Regions from separate parts of the Pseudarthrobacter sp. AG30 genome, predicted to be linked through region 2. Evidence: riboswitches for the same ligand, from Rfam matches in the RefSeq annotation. Region 2 holds a riboswitch; the other holds the start of a gene.

Region 1 (5,835 bases), on a different contig from region 2:
TTCCATGCCCCAGTGCGCCCACCATTGCAGGGATCCAGGCCCGACCGAGAACTGCCGGATCCCGGCGTCGCCCGTGCTGCGTCGCTGGATCACGTGGCGCGCGACGTCGAGCAGGGCAAAAACTCCGGTGAGGATGAGAGCAGCGACAGCCATCACCCATCACCCCTCGTCACTACCCGGTTCATCAACATTATCGAATCGCTTCCTGCCGCCTAGGCTTTTTACCATAACTTTTTGGCGATCCAGCGGCCCGGACGCATCCGCCTCCGGCAATTTCCAGATTGCTGACACTGCGTAAGCTGTTCTGCCCAGCCCGGCTTCGATGACCTTTGGTGAGTGACCGGACGCGCCCCGGACCGGGCCTCGACCGTACTTCGGAGATCAGAGATGGCGGCGTGCATCTTTCACTTCTGCGCCGGCCTGGATCCCCTCGCTTGCGCTACCGATCGCCGGTATAAACGCGAAGCTTCCAGGGGACATGATTAGCGTGTGACGAAATTCGGCCCGAGGCCTGGAGGCGGCGGGTAGCGGGCCGACCCCGCCCAGCATGTCATCGGCGTGGCGGAAAGATGCTCGGCACGGGCTCGGCGTTGGACCGCTAGGTCCTGTGCGAAAGCGCCCCAGCTTCGGTGATCCCGGCCCGGAGTCCGTCCGGCTGCAGGGCATCTCTCCGTTCGCATCAGCGGCAACTTTTGCCCTCATCGCCAGGAGCCAGCGCCAGAGATCGCATCAGATCCCGACGCTCCACGGTAGAGCCGCGCACCAGCCCGGACTGTGGCCGTCAGGACGACCCGGGTTTTCCGGGAACGTGGACTGCGCCGAACTCAGTGATCATTTCCACTTCTTCCAGCGTCAGGAGTGCCGGCAGCTCAGGCGCACGGCCATCCCGGCTACCTCTGACGTGCAGCGAGTGCACTGGGCCATATGCAGCGCCTACATCTGCGGCATTACCGGGAATATCTTGTCCCGGCACACCGGCTACGAAATCGGACATCACCAGGGCCGTCCTGAAAGCCTGTCAGACCGTCTGCACGGACTCCCGGACGAGTGCGAATCGCATGCACGAGCACATTGGCGTATCTGCATGGAAGCCGGCCGCCGCTGCGAGCAAGCTTGCGCGGAGCCCGCTATCAGTTGAATTTAGAGCCAGCCGGTGGGGTCGACAACTTTCCCGTTGACTTCAACCTCGAAGTGGAGGTGGCAGCCGGTGGAGGCGCCCGTGGTCCCACTGAAGGCCACCACGTCTCCCCGGGATACTGCCTGCCCCTTGGTCACGTTGAAGGAAGACAGGTGGTTGTATGTGGTTTTCAGGCCGTTGCCGTGATCCACGACCACGCGGTTCCCTCCGCCATACTGGTCCCAACTTGCGAAGGTGACGGTGCCTGCGGCAGCGGCCAGGACGGAAGTGCCGCACTGGGCGACGAGGTCCTGTCCCCGATGGAAATCTCCTGAACCGCCTGTGATGGGACTGACCCGGAGCCCGAACGGCGAAACTGTGGTCATCGCAGCGAGCGGAGCGCCAAGAGTTCCAGCGGAGGCTGCGCGGGTGAGGGCACCGGCCGACTGGGCACTGAGCAGTTGTTTCAACTTGCCGTCCGGGTCCGCCTTCGTGGCTACCGGGGAGCGGCTGAAGTCGATTCGAGCTCCCGGCGCCGCGGAAATTTCAGGCTGTGGGGCGGCGGAAACGGCGGACGCGGCCTGAACGGGTTCCTGGGCGGCCATCACAGGGCCGGTCACCGGAACAGTCACGGTGAGTGCCAGGCCCGTTGCTGCCAACGCGATGCCGCCCTTCTGGCCGATACCGCTGGAGGCGGCGAAATCAGTGATCTGGCGGAAGGGTCCCCGGCGACGGCGTGCTTCTCGCTGCGGATCGCGGGGCCTGTCCGCGGTAAACACCTCGGTCGCCCGGCGCGCCGAAGCGGGGCCTGTCGCGCGTCGGCGGCCCCTGGAGTATTGCCTGGCCAAGATTTTTTCCTCTCCGGGTAAGCCTGCGAAGTTAGCTGTCGGATTCGGGTCAGAGAGTTCAAAGACCCGGTCCGCCGTAACAAGCACTCTGCGCAGAGATGTCCCCGGAAGGATTTTTAGCTGGATGAGGGCTTGCTGCTGACGGACTTCACCCCAAGGCAGTCCTGCGACTGCCGGTTATGGTTCCTCCGCCTCTGCCAGTTGGTGACTCGTGCACCTGATCCGCTGGCAGAGCTTGGCTCCGGATCAGGTAACGCTTTGGTATCGATGCTTCAGGCTCCACTATAGCTGACTAATCGGACCGTAATCGTTCCGTTAGCTTTGCGGAAGGGGCGTCACGGCATTACGTGCGCCGGGTCAGCGCAACTGGAGGAGTCGGGGTCTCGCCCATCCCGTGCTGCTCATCGTCGCTTAAATATGGTTAAGGATTCGGAACGCCATCATTTGGCCTTGACCACTATCGGCCCGTCGCCTTTGATGCCGTCTGCCGCCTTTGCCCCATGTGGCGGCGGCTGCGGAAGCTCTGACGTCGGACTTGATTCTTTCATTTGCCAGAAGGGCCCGTCCGAACCACATGAGACCGGCAATACTGACTTCACCCGCAGTTCGTTCGGGTGGAAACCTTCGCATTCTCCGGTGGGAACAGCGGATCGTCAGGGCAGCCTGGGCTTCCGCCGGGCGTCCCGGCGTCCCAGGAACACCGCCGCCCCTCCCGCCATCAGGCTCAGGATGAGAAGCACCCAGCCCCCGACCGTGAGGGCTGACGCCGCAGCCACCGCGCTGGCATCGGGCGTGGCAGGAGCAAGGGCGGCGTCAACGGCAGCGTTGGCCCACAGTCGGATGATGACGAAGAGTATCGGCGCCATCCACAACGCCCAACGCACGGTCTTGACGGCCACGTTCGTGCCGATCAGCAGGAGCCAACTGAAGCCGAAAATGAGAGGAAACAGCGTCCCCGCGGTTTTGTGGACGTAGCCGAGCTGCCCGCGGGCGTCATCGTCCATGGCAGCGCGCAGCTGCCCAACATACTCGGTGGAAAAGCCGCCCACAAGGGAATCCGGCATCGCGAGACCGCCGGACAACTGCGTCATCTGGTTCAGCGTGAGCAAGTGCAGGTACCAGAACAAGAAAAGGCTGGCTACGACGCCGGCAACAACGATCAGGTTGCTGTTACCTTGCGCCTTTTGCGGCGACCGGCTGGTTGTGGAGTTGATCACAGGAGGCAGTTGGTGGGCGGGGACCGTGGCTTTGCTGCCGTGTTTTTTGATGCGCTGGGCGGGAGTCTTGGCCATGGCCTCATTATCCCGCGCCAGCTTGATCCATCAGGACAACAACCTGATCGAACAGGTCGGGACCGGCGGGATGGATCCCTACTGTCTCAACGGCTGCTATGGCCAGGTGGCATGGCACGGGCCTCCGCCGGCACGGGTTTGGCCGGTTTCAGGCCACGACGAGCAGGCCGGTGCCGAACATGACGGCCAGGCCTGCCACGATTCCCCCGGCGGTCAGCGGCGTGAAGGTCTTTCCTTCGGGGTCCTTGAGCATTGGCAGGAGCTTGACAGCGACCTGGCCGACGGCCCCGGCGCCGAGACCGAGGAGGAATGCGCCCAGGGTGGGCTGGTACACGGTGGAGCCGATCAGTGCCCCGAGCACGGCAGGGGCGCCGGCGATCAGGCCCAGGACGGCGAGGCGGGCAAGGGAGGGTCTTGTTCGGGCCATGGGGGTGACGATGGCAAGGCCTTCGGTGGTGTTGTGGATGGCGAAGCCGATGATCAGGGAGGCGCCCAGGGCCAAGGAGCCCACGGCGTAGGCCGAGCCGATGGCGAGGCCCTCTCCGAGGTTGTGCAGCCCGATGCCGACGGCGATCAGCAGGGCCAGCCTGCGCGGCGAAAGTGCGGCGGGCTCCCCTGTGGTGTGCAGGTCCTGGTGCCGGCGCATCCAGGCGTCGGTCGCCTCCAGCACCAGGTAGGACAGCAGCGCCCCCAGGATCACGACGAGGGGTCCGCCGAAGGCGCTGGTGCCGGCGACGAGATCAAAGGCCTCAAGGGTGGCGTCGAAGGTCAGGAAGGCCAGCAGCCCGACGGTGACGCCGAGCAGTCCGCGCACCCAGGCGGCGGAGGAGCGCCGGACGAAAGGCATCCAGAGCATTCCCAGCGCCACCGGAATGACTCCGACGTAGACGCCGAGCAGTGCCATCAGGCCGAAAAAGGAGCCGTCGCGTTCGGGGCTCAGCGCGGCGGCGTCGATGGCGGCGGGGATCTTGCCCCCGATGGAGGTCACCAGGGCGATCTCGTAGGGGTCCCCGTCCACCCAGTGGTAGCTGACGGTGATGGTGCTGGTCTGCAGCGGGGCCATGGTCTCGGTGGTCTGGGTGAAGGCTGCGTAGTAGTCCGAGACGTTGACCTGGGCGATGGCCACCGGGTCCGGGCCTTCGTTGCGGACAGTGATGATGATCTGGCCCGGGGTCAGCCGGACGTCCTCCACCGCCACTTCTTCCTTGGGTGGAACTCCCTGGCCGAGCCGGGACAGGCCCGGGCCGTTCAGCAGGGAAAACAGGCCCAGGAGGACGGCTATCAGGACCAGGGGTCCGAGACCGAGCAGCCACCGGGGTTTCGGCCGCCGGACGACTGTCTGATCTGTTGACCTGGATGCCGGCGCTGACGTTGATGCCGGTGCGGCGGGTGTGGTGTGCGTGCGTGTCATGATGCGCTCACCTCGAAGAAGCCCATCCAGCCCAGTTCGGCGAATTCGGTCTTGTGCGCGTGGAACATGTACTTGCCCGGATACGGGAAGCGCAGCTCAAGCATGCCGCGCTGGCCCTGAACCTGGGAGATGGTGTCCGTGTATTCGCTCGGTGTCAGCATGGTCCCGGTGGGGTAGTAATGGAAGAAGTTCCCGTGGACGTGGAACGAGTTGATCGGGTCGTATTCCAGCACGTTGATCAGGTGGATCCGCACGAGTTCGTTCTGTTTGACCTGGACCGGGTAGTCCATGAAGTGGAAGGGCAAGCCGTTGACGGAGTAGAACTCGTTGTCGTCCCCGCCGTCGGTGTTGTAGCCGTTCATGACCATCACCATCTCGTCATCGGCCTTGGGCCGGCCCTCCTTGGGTTCGATAATGAAGGCCCCGTAGAGGCCTTTGGCGATATGCGGGGCCAGCGGTGACTGGTGGCAGTGGTACAGGTGCGTGCCAAACGGGGTCGCATTGAACTCGTAAGTGAAGCTCTGCCCAGGGGAAATGGACCCTGGGCCGATTCCCGGAGTGCCGTCCATTTCGGCCCTGTGGACACCGTGGAAATGCATCGTGTGCGGGTGCGCCCCTGCGTTGGTGAAGTTGATCCGCAGCGCATCGCCTTCCCGGGCCCAGAGCGAGGGTCCGGGGATCCGGCCGTTATAGCTCCAGCCCGGAAACGTCACCCCCGGAGCGATCTCGAAATCCTTGTCCACCGCCACGATGTCCCACTCCCGCAGGGTCCGCCCGTCCGGCAGGGTGCTGGTTTTGCCGCGGTCAAAGTCCCGCAGGATGGACGAAGGGTCAATCCCTGCCCGCTCCACGGGCACCGATCCGGTGGGGAATCCGGCATGCCCGGCCTGTGTCATCGCCACCGATGCCGGGGTGCCTGCGTTCGCAGGCTTGTTGGCGGCCGGTGGCTGCATGGCGCCGTGATTCATGCCTTCCGGACCTGAGGTTTCCCCCGGGCCTTTGGGTTCCGGTGCGGTAAAGGCCGACAGCGCGGGCACGGCAGCAAAGGCGGCGGCACCGGACAGCATCGCCCGCCTGCTCGGCATTTTGGACTTTGCCGATTTCAGGGCGTCCACAGGACCTCCATCTTCAAACATCATTGTTTGAGAAGTCTAACATTCATGTTTT
Region 2 (5,835 bases):
ACCCGTCAGGGGCACGAGGGCCGGCTGCCCTCGGCATGTCCGGGCTATGGATCGACATCACAAGAGTAAACAGAGAATTGCAATATCAGGTAATCGGATACGCGGAGGCCGGATCCCCACCCCGGTGGCGGGAGCCGGGATGCACGCAGAATGGCGGGAGTTAAACGGGAAAAGACCCCCGCCTCAAGGGCAGGGGTCCTTCCGGGCACATCTTATGCGGCGCCGCGTGCGGCGGGCGGCAGTGGTTACCGAACGTGGATGAAGACCGGTCCGGAGCCAACGTTGGCGCTGAACACAACGGTGTCGTTGCCGTTGAAGCCGCCGTGGACGGCCATCCCGTTTCCGGCGTAGACGGCGATGTGGGCCATTCCTCCGCCACCGTCGGCGTAGTAGATGAGGTCGCCGGGCTGGGCCTGGGATGCGGACACCCTGTCACCCAATGACAGGTAACCGGCGGGCCAGTCGTGGAAGTGGATGCCGACGGCAGCCAGTGCGTTGGTCACCAGCATGGTGCAGTCCTGGTGTACGCCAAGCTGGGCGTAGGCAGCGGACAGGATGGCAGCACCCTTTCCGCTGGCGGAAACCTGGGCGGCGGGGGCAGCCGTGGCATCGGCAGTTGCAACCTTGGCAGTCACCTTGGGAGCGGCAACGGCCTGGGCAACGGGAGCGGGAGCGGCTTCCTGCACCGCAACCTCGGGCTCGGGAGCCGGTGCCGGAGTGGTGGTAACGGCCGGCTTTTCGAAGCTGATGGCAATGGTGGAGGCCGCTGAGATCGGAGCGTCGACGGCGGATTCAACTTCCATGGCGGATGCCGGAGCCGAGTCGCGCTTGACGTTGGTGTCGGCTGCGTTGGCTGCGATGCCGCTGGTCAGGACCAGGCCGGAAGCTGCAGCGATTACTGCAGCCTGGCGGCCCATGCCGCCGGCGTTGTCGCTGACAGCCTTGGCAACGATCGCGATCGAGTTGGTTTTGGTGACCTCGGCGCGGTGCCGTGCGGTAGCACGAGTCGTCATCAGTTCTCTCTTTCGTTTTCCTCTGGACCGCGGTGGCCTGTCCGAGGGGGTTGGATGCGCCGGCATCTTGGGGGTACGCCGGCGCGTCCCGAACGGGGATGTTGGTTTCTAGCGAAAAAGCTTTGGGCAAAGAAATAGCCCTTGGAGCGTGGAGCCCAAGAACTACTTGTTCAGGTGGTAGTACGTGGAAGTACCGGTGGCTGCGGGAGAGTGGAGCATGGTTCCCTGCGACGGGTTGAGCGCGCTGATCATCATGCCGTTGCCGACGTAGATGCCGACGTGTGCGCCGCCGTTCTGGACCACGAGGTCGCCCGGCTGGGGGGTGGAGGTGGGGGTCATGATGCTCCACGCGTTCGTGCGGGGAATGCTGATTCCAGCCTGCGCGTAGACCCACTGAACGAAGCCGGAGCAGTCCCAGCCGTTGGGGGTGGTGCCGCCCCAGACGTAGGGGTGGCCGATGCCGGTGTAGGCGATCGCGGCGATACCCGAGGTGGCTGCGGACGAAACGGCTTCCACTGCCTGTCCGGCCTTGGACGCCTCCTGGCCGGCAGTGGTGGCGGTGCGGTCCGCGGACGCGGTGGACTGGGTGCGCACGGTTTCCACCTTCGGGGCGGCGGTGGTCTTGACCGCCGGACGCTCGAAGGAAACGGTGGCCGTGGGGGCCGCGGTGACAGCAAGGGCGGTCTGTGCGGAACCGGACTCCGTGGAGGCCGAGATGCCGGCAGTGGTGTCCGCGGCGTTGGCCGGCAGGCCCATGCTCAGGATGAGGCCTGAAGCCGCTGCCACAACGGCAGCCTGGCGGCCCACGGTCCCGGCATTGGCGCTTACGGCCTTGGACATGGCGTCCAAGGGGTTGGCGCGAACCGTTTGCGCACGGTGGCGCGCAGAATTATGGCGTGAAGACACGAAGGTAGCCTCTCCCAATCCCTGCGAGGTGAGCTGTCGGATTCGGATGGGAGTCACCCGGCCACTTCGCTTCCTGGGAAGCTCATGACTTAACCCCAAGGCCTTCCAGAACGCAGAAGGCCAAAATTGGTTCCCCCGCCCCTGCCAGACGATGAAATGCGAACGGACCTTGAGCGGTGGCAGAGTTAGGCAATCCACTCAAGAGCGTCAACTTCGGAAAAGTTGACGCGAGTTAGACGGTACAGCAGTTTTGCTTCAATGTCACATTCAGGTCACGGCGGGTCACGGCGATCTGGGAGTGCGCAATCAAACGGTTACAGCCAGCCCATCGGATCGACCACTTCGCCGTTGACCTGGACTTCGAAGTGCAGGTGGCAGCCGGTGGACGCCCCGGTGGTCCCGCTCAACGCCACGACTTCGCCGCGGGAGACCGTTTGGCCCACCTTGACGTTGAAGGACGAGAGGTGGTTGTACGTGGTCTCCAGGCCGTTGCCATGGTCGATCACCACCCGGTTTCCACCGCCGAACTGGTGCCAGCCGGCGAAGGTCACGGTTCCTGTTGCGGCTGCCAGGACGGACGTCCCGCACTGTGCCACGAAGTCCTGTCCGCGGTGGAAATCTCCGGTGCCGCCGGTGATTGGGCTGACCCGGTAGCCGAAGGGCGACGCGGTCACGAGGGATGCCAGCGGCGCGGCCAGGGTCCCGGCGGAAGCCGCACGCGTTACCGATCCGGCCGACTGGGCGCTCAGCAGTTGCTTCAGCTTCCCGTCGGGGTCCGCCTGCGTCACGACGGCTGAGCGGCTGAAGTCGATCTGGGCGCCTACATCCGCGGAAATCTGGGGCTGGGGGCTGACTGCGGAGGCGGCCTGGGGCGCGATTCCGGCCGCATCCGTCGCCATAACGGGGCTGGTGGCGGGCATGGTCACCGTGAGCACCAGGCCGGTGGCGGCGAGGGCGATGCCGGCCTTTTGGCCGATGCCGCTGGCCGCGGCAAAGTCGGTGATTTGCCGGAACGGACCCCGGCGGCGGCGTGCATCCCGTTGCGGGTCGCGGGGGCGCTCCGCGGCGGCTACTTCGACAACCCGGGGTGCCTCAGGGGGGCCCGCCGCGCGACGGCGGCCCCGGGAGGTCTGCATGGTCAAGAAGGGTTCCTCTCTGGAATAGCCTGCGGAGTTAGCTGTCGGATTCGGGTCAGAGAGATCAAAGACCCGGTCCGTCATGGGCAAACTTCTACACAGGGGTATTCCCGGAAGAATCCTTCACTGGAGAGGCTTGCTGCTGACGGACTTCACCCCAAGGCAGTCCCCCGCTGCCGGTTGTGGTTCCCCCGCCTCTGCCAGTAACGACTCGTACACCTGGCCCGCTGGCAGAGCTCGGCTCCGGATCAGGTAACGCTTAAGTATCAACGCTGGGTTCCACTATAGGGGCTTAAGACCCTAGGTAACAATTCCGTTATCTTTGCGTGGAATCCCCCGGGTGGGGTACGGAAACGCGGCGTCAGGCCTGGTTCACGGCGACGAAAACGTGAGCCGCCACCTCGGGAGGCAGCTCCAGCGCGCCCTCGATTCCCGCCACCCGTACCGAAATGTAGTCACCGACGCGTTCCAGGGAGACAGACGCGCCGGGCCGGATACCGCCCTCGTCGAGCTGGGTCAGCAGTTCCGGCTCCACCTGGATCGGTTCCGCCAGCCGGCTGATGGTCACTGCCGATTCAGGCCCGTAGGCCTTCATTGCCTCCACCAGGCTGATGGCGCCGTCGCCGAACCCGGGTCCGGGCTGTCCGCCCAGGGCGGCAAGGCCGGGGATGGGGTTTCCGTAGGGCGACTCCGTGGGGTGGTCCAGCATTTCGTAGATGCGCCGCTCCACCCGTTCGCTCATAACGTGTTCCCAGCGGCAGGCTTCGTCATGGACATAGGCCCAGTCCAATCCGATCACGTCGGCCAGCAGGCGCTCGGCCAGCCGGTGCTTCCGCATGACCTCAGTGGCACGCTTGCGGCCGGTGTCGGTCAGTTCCAGGTGCCTGTCACCGGAGACGACGACCAGGCCATCGCGCTCCATCCGGCCGATGGTCTGGGAAACGGTAGGCCCCGAGTGGCGCAGGCGTTCGGCGATACGGGCCCGGAGGGCAACGATGTTCTCTTCCTCAAGCTCCAGGATGGTCCTGAGGTACATCTCCGTAGTGTCGATCAGATCCGTCATCCAGCTCAGCTCCTCGAGCGCAGTACCTTGCGTTGTCCCACCGTATCGCCTCTTCCCGCGACGTAGTCCGGGGAAGAGTTTAGCCTATTTTGATTTAGTCCGAATAGGGCCTGCCGCCTGCGGCGTCTCATTGGCTGGACATTGGCGCCGCCCGCTCCCGCCACCCTGCGCGCTTCAGGCAGAATTGGGGAAGGTTTGCACTGCAGCCATGGCCGGCTCCCGGCCACCCACCACCCGGACCACAGCTTTCGTCCCCGCCGAATGGAGCACCTGTGAGCGACACCAGCATCACGATTCCCGCCAACCTCCTGCCCCAGGACGGGCGGTTCGGGGCCGGCCCCTCAAAGGTCCGGCCGGAACAGATCGATGCCCTGTCCGCTGCGTCGAAGACTATCCTCGGCACATCCCACCGGCAGGCTCCGGTCAAGAACCTGGTGGGCTCCGTACGCGAAGGACTCAGCCAGTTCTTCCGTGCTCCCGAGGGCTACGAGGTGGTCCTCGGCGTGGGCGGCTCGACCGCGTTCTGGGACATCGCGAGCTTCGGCCTCGTGTCCAAGAAGGCGCAGCACCTGTCCTTCGGGGAGTTTGGCTCCAAGTTTGCCTCCGCCACCAACAAGGCGCCGTTCCTGGAAGCGTCCTCGATCATTAAGTCTGAGCCGGGCACCCGTCCTGCAGCGCAGGCGGAGGCGGGCGTGGACGTCTACGCGTGGCCACAGAATGAGACCTCCACGGGCGTCGCCGCCCCGGTCAAGCGGGTGCCGGGCGCCGACAAGGACGCCCTGGTCCTGGTGGACGCAACCTCCGCTGCCGGCGGCCTGGACGTCGACATCGCCGAAAGCGACGTTTACTACTTCGCCCCGCAAAAGAATTTCGCTTCCGACGGTGGCCTTTGGCTCGGCCTCTTCTCCCCCGCCGCCCTGGAGCGCGCTGCCGCCATCAAGGCAAGCGGCCGCTGGATCCCGGACTTCCTGGACCTCCAGACCGCCATCGACAATTCACGGCTGAACCAGACGTACAACACCCCGTCGCTGTCCACCCTGGTAACCCTTGACGCCCAGGTCCAGTGGCTGAACGCCAACGGCGGCCTGGACTTCGCCTCTGCCCGCACCGCCGATTCCGCCGGCCGCATCTACAGTTGGGCTGACGCCTCGGAGTTCGCCACCCCGTTTGTGGCCAACCCGGAGGAGCGCTCCAACGTCATCGCCACCATCGACTTTGACGAGTCGGTGGACGCGGCAACGGTGGCGAAGGTCCTGCGCGCCAACGGCATCGTGGACACCGAGCCCTACCGGAAGCTGGGCCGCAACCAGCTGCGCATCGCCACCTTCGTCGCCATCGAGCCCGACGACGTCTCGGCACTGCTGTCCAGCATCGACTATGTGGTGGGCGAGCTCCGCAAGTAGTCCAGGCACACGCGAAAGGCGCCGCCCGGGATAACCCCCGGACGGCGCCTTTCGCGTGTGGCGGAAAATTCTTGCTTAGTCTTTTGGCTCCGCGTCGTCGTCGGCATCCTCTTCATCCCCGGGCGCCTGCTCCGTTGCGGACGGCTCTTCCTGGCGGGCTTGTTCGGGTTCCTGCTGCTGCTCGTCCTCGGGGCGCACGCGTTCGGCCCACGGCACCCACTCCGGGGCGAGGATCGATTCTTCGGACGGCAGCAGGCCCAGCTCATCGACGGTAACCACCTTGGAGCGGGAGTTGCGGGTCAGCACCGCGTACC

The links. A riboswitch is a leader RNA that binds a small molecule or an ion and turns the genes downstream of it on or off. The one in region 2 is predicted to bind cyclic di-AMP.
Region 1: it holds a riboswitch for cyclic di-AMP, as region 2 does, so the genes downstream of both, DC347_RS18100 (M23 family metallopeptidase) here and DC347_RS17610 (C40 family peptidase) in region 2, are expected to answer to the same signal.

What each region holds. Positions count from the first base shown of each region.
Region 1 is NZ_QEHL01000023.1:9,795-15,629, forward strand. It holds gene DC347_RS18095 (isoprenylcysteine carboxylmethyltransferase family protein) at 1-153, opposite strand, end outside; gene DC347_RS18100 (M23 family metallopeptidase) at 1,141-1,965, opposite strand; cyclic di-AMP (ydaO/yuaA leader) riboswitch at 1,970-2,216, opposite strand; gene DC347_RS18105 (hypothetical protein) at 2,619-3,257, opposite strand; gene DC347_RS18110 (ZIP family metal transporter) at 3,406-4,668, opposite strand; gene DC347_RS18115 (multicopper oxidase domain-containing protein) at 4,665-5,807, opposite strand.
Region 2 is NZ_QEHL01000020.1:114,260-120,094, forward strand. It holds gene DC347_RS17605 (NlpC/P60 family protein) at 246-1,013, opposite strand; gene DC347_RS17610 (C40 family peptidase) at 1,176-1,853, opposite strand; cyclic di-AMP (ydaO/yuaA leader) riboswitch at 1,924-2,097, opposite strand; gene DC347_RS17615 (M23 family metallopeptidase) at 2,234-3,055, opposite strand; cyclic di-AMP (ydaO/yuaA leader) riboswitch at 3,066-3,308, opposite strand; gene DC347_RS17620 (metal-dependent transcriptional regulator) at 3,417-4,118, opposite strand; gene serC (phosphoserine transaminase) at 4,391-5,521, shown strand; gene DC347_RS17630 (DUF3027 domain-containing protein) at 5,597-5,835, opposite strand, start outside.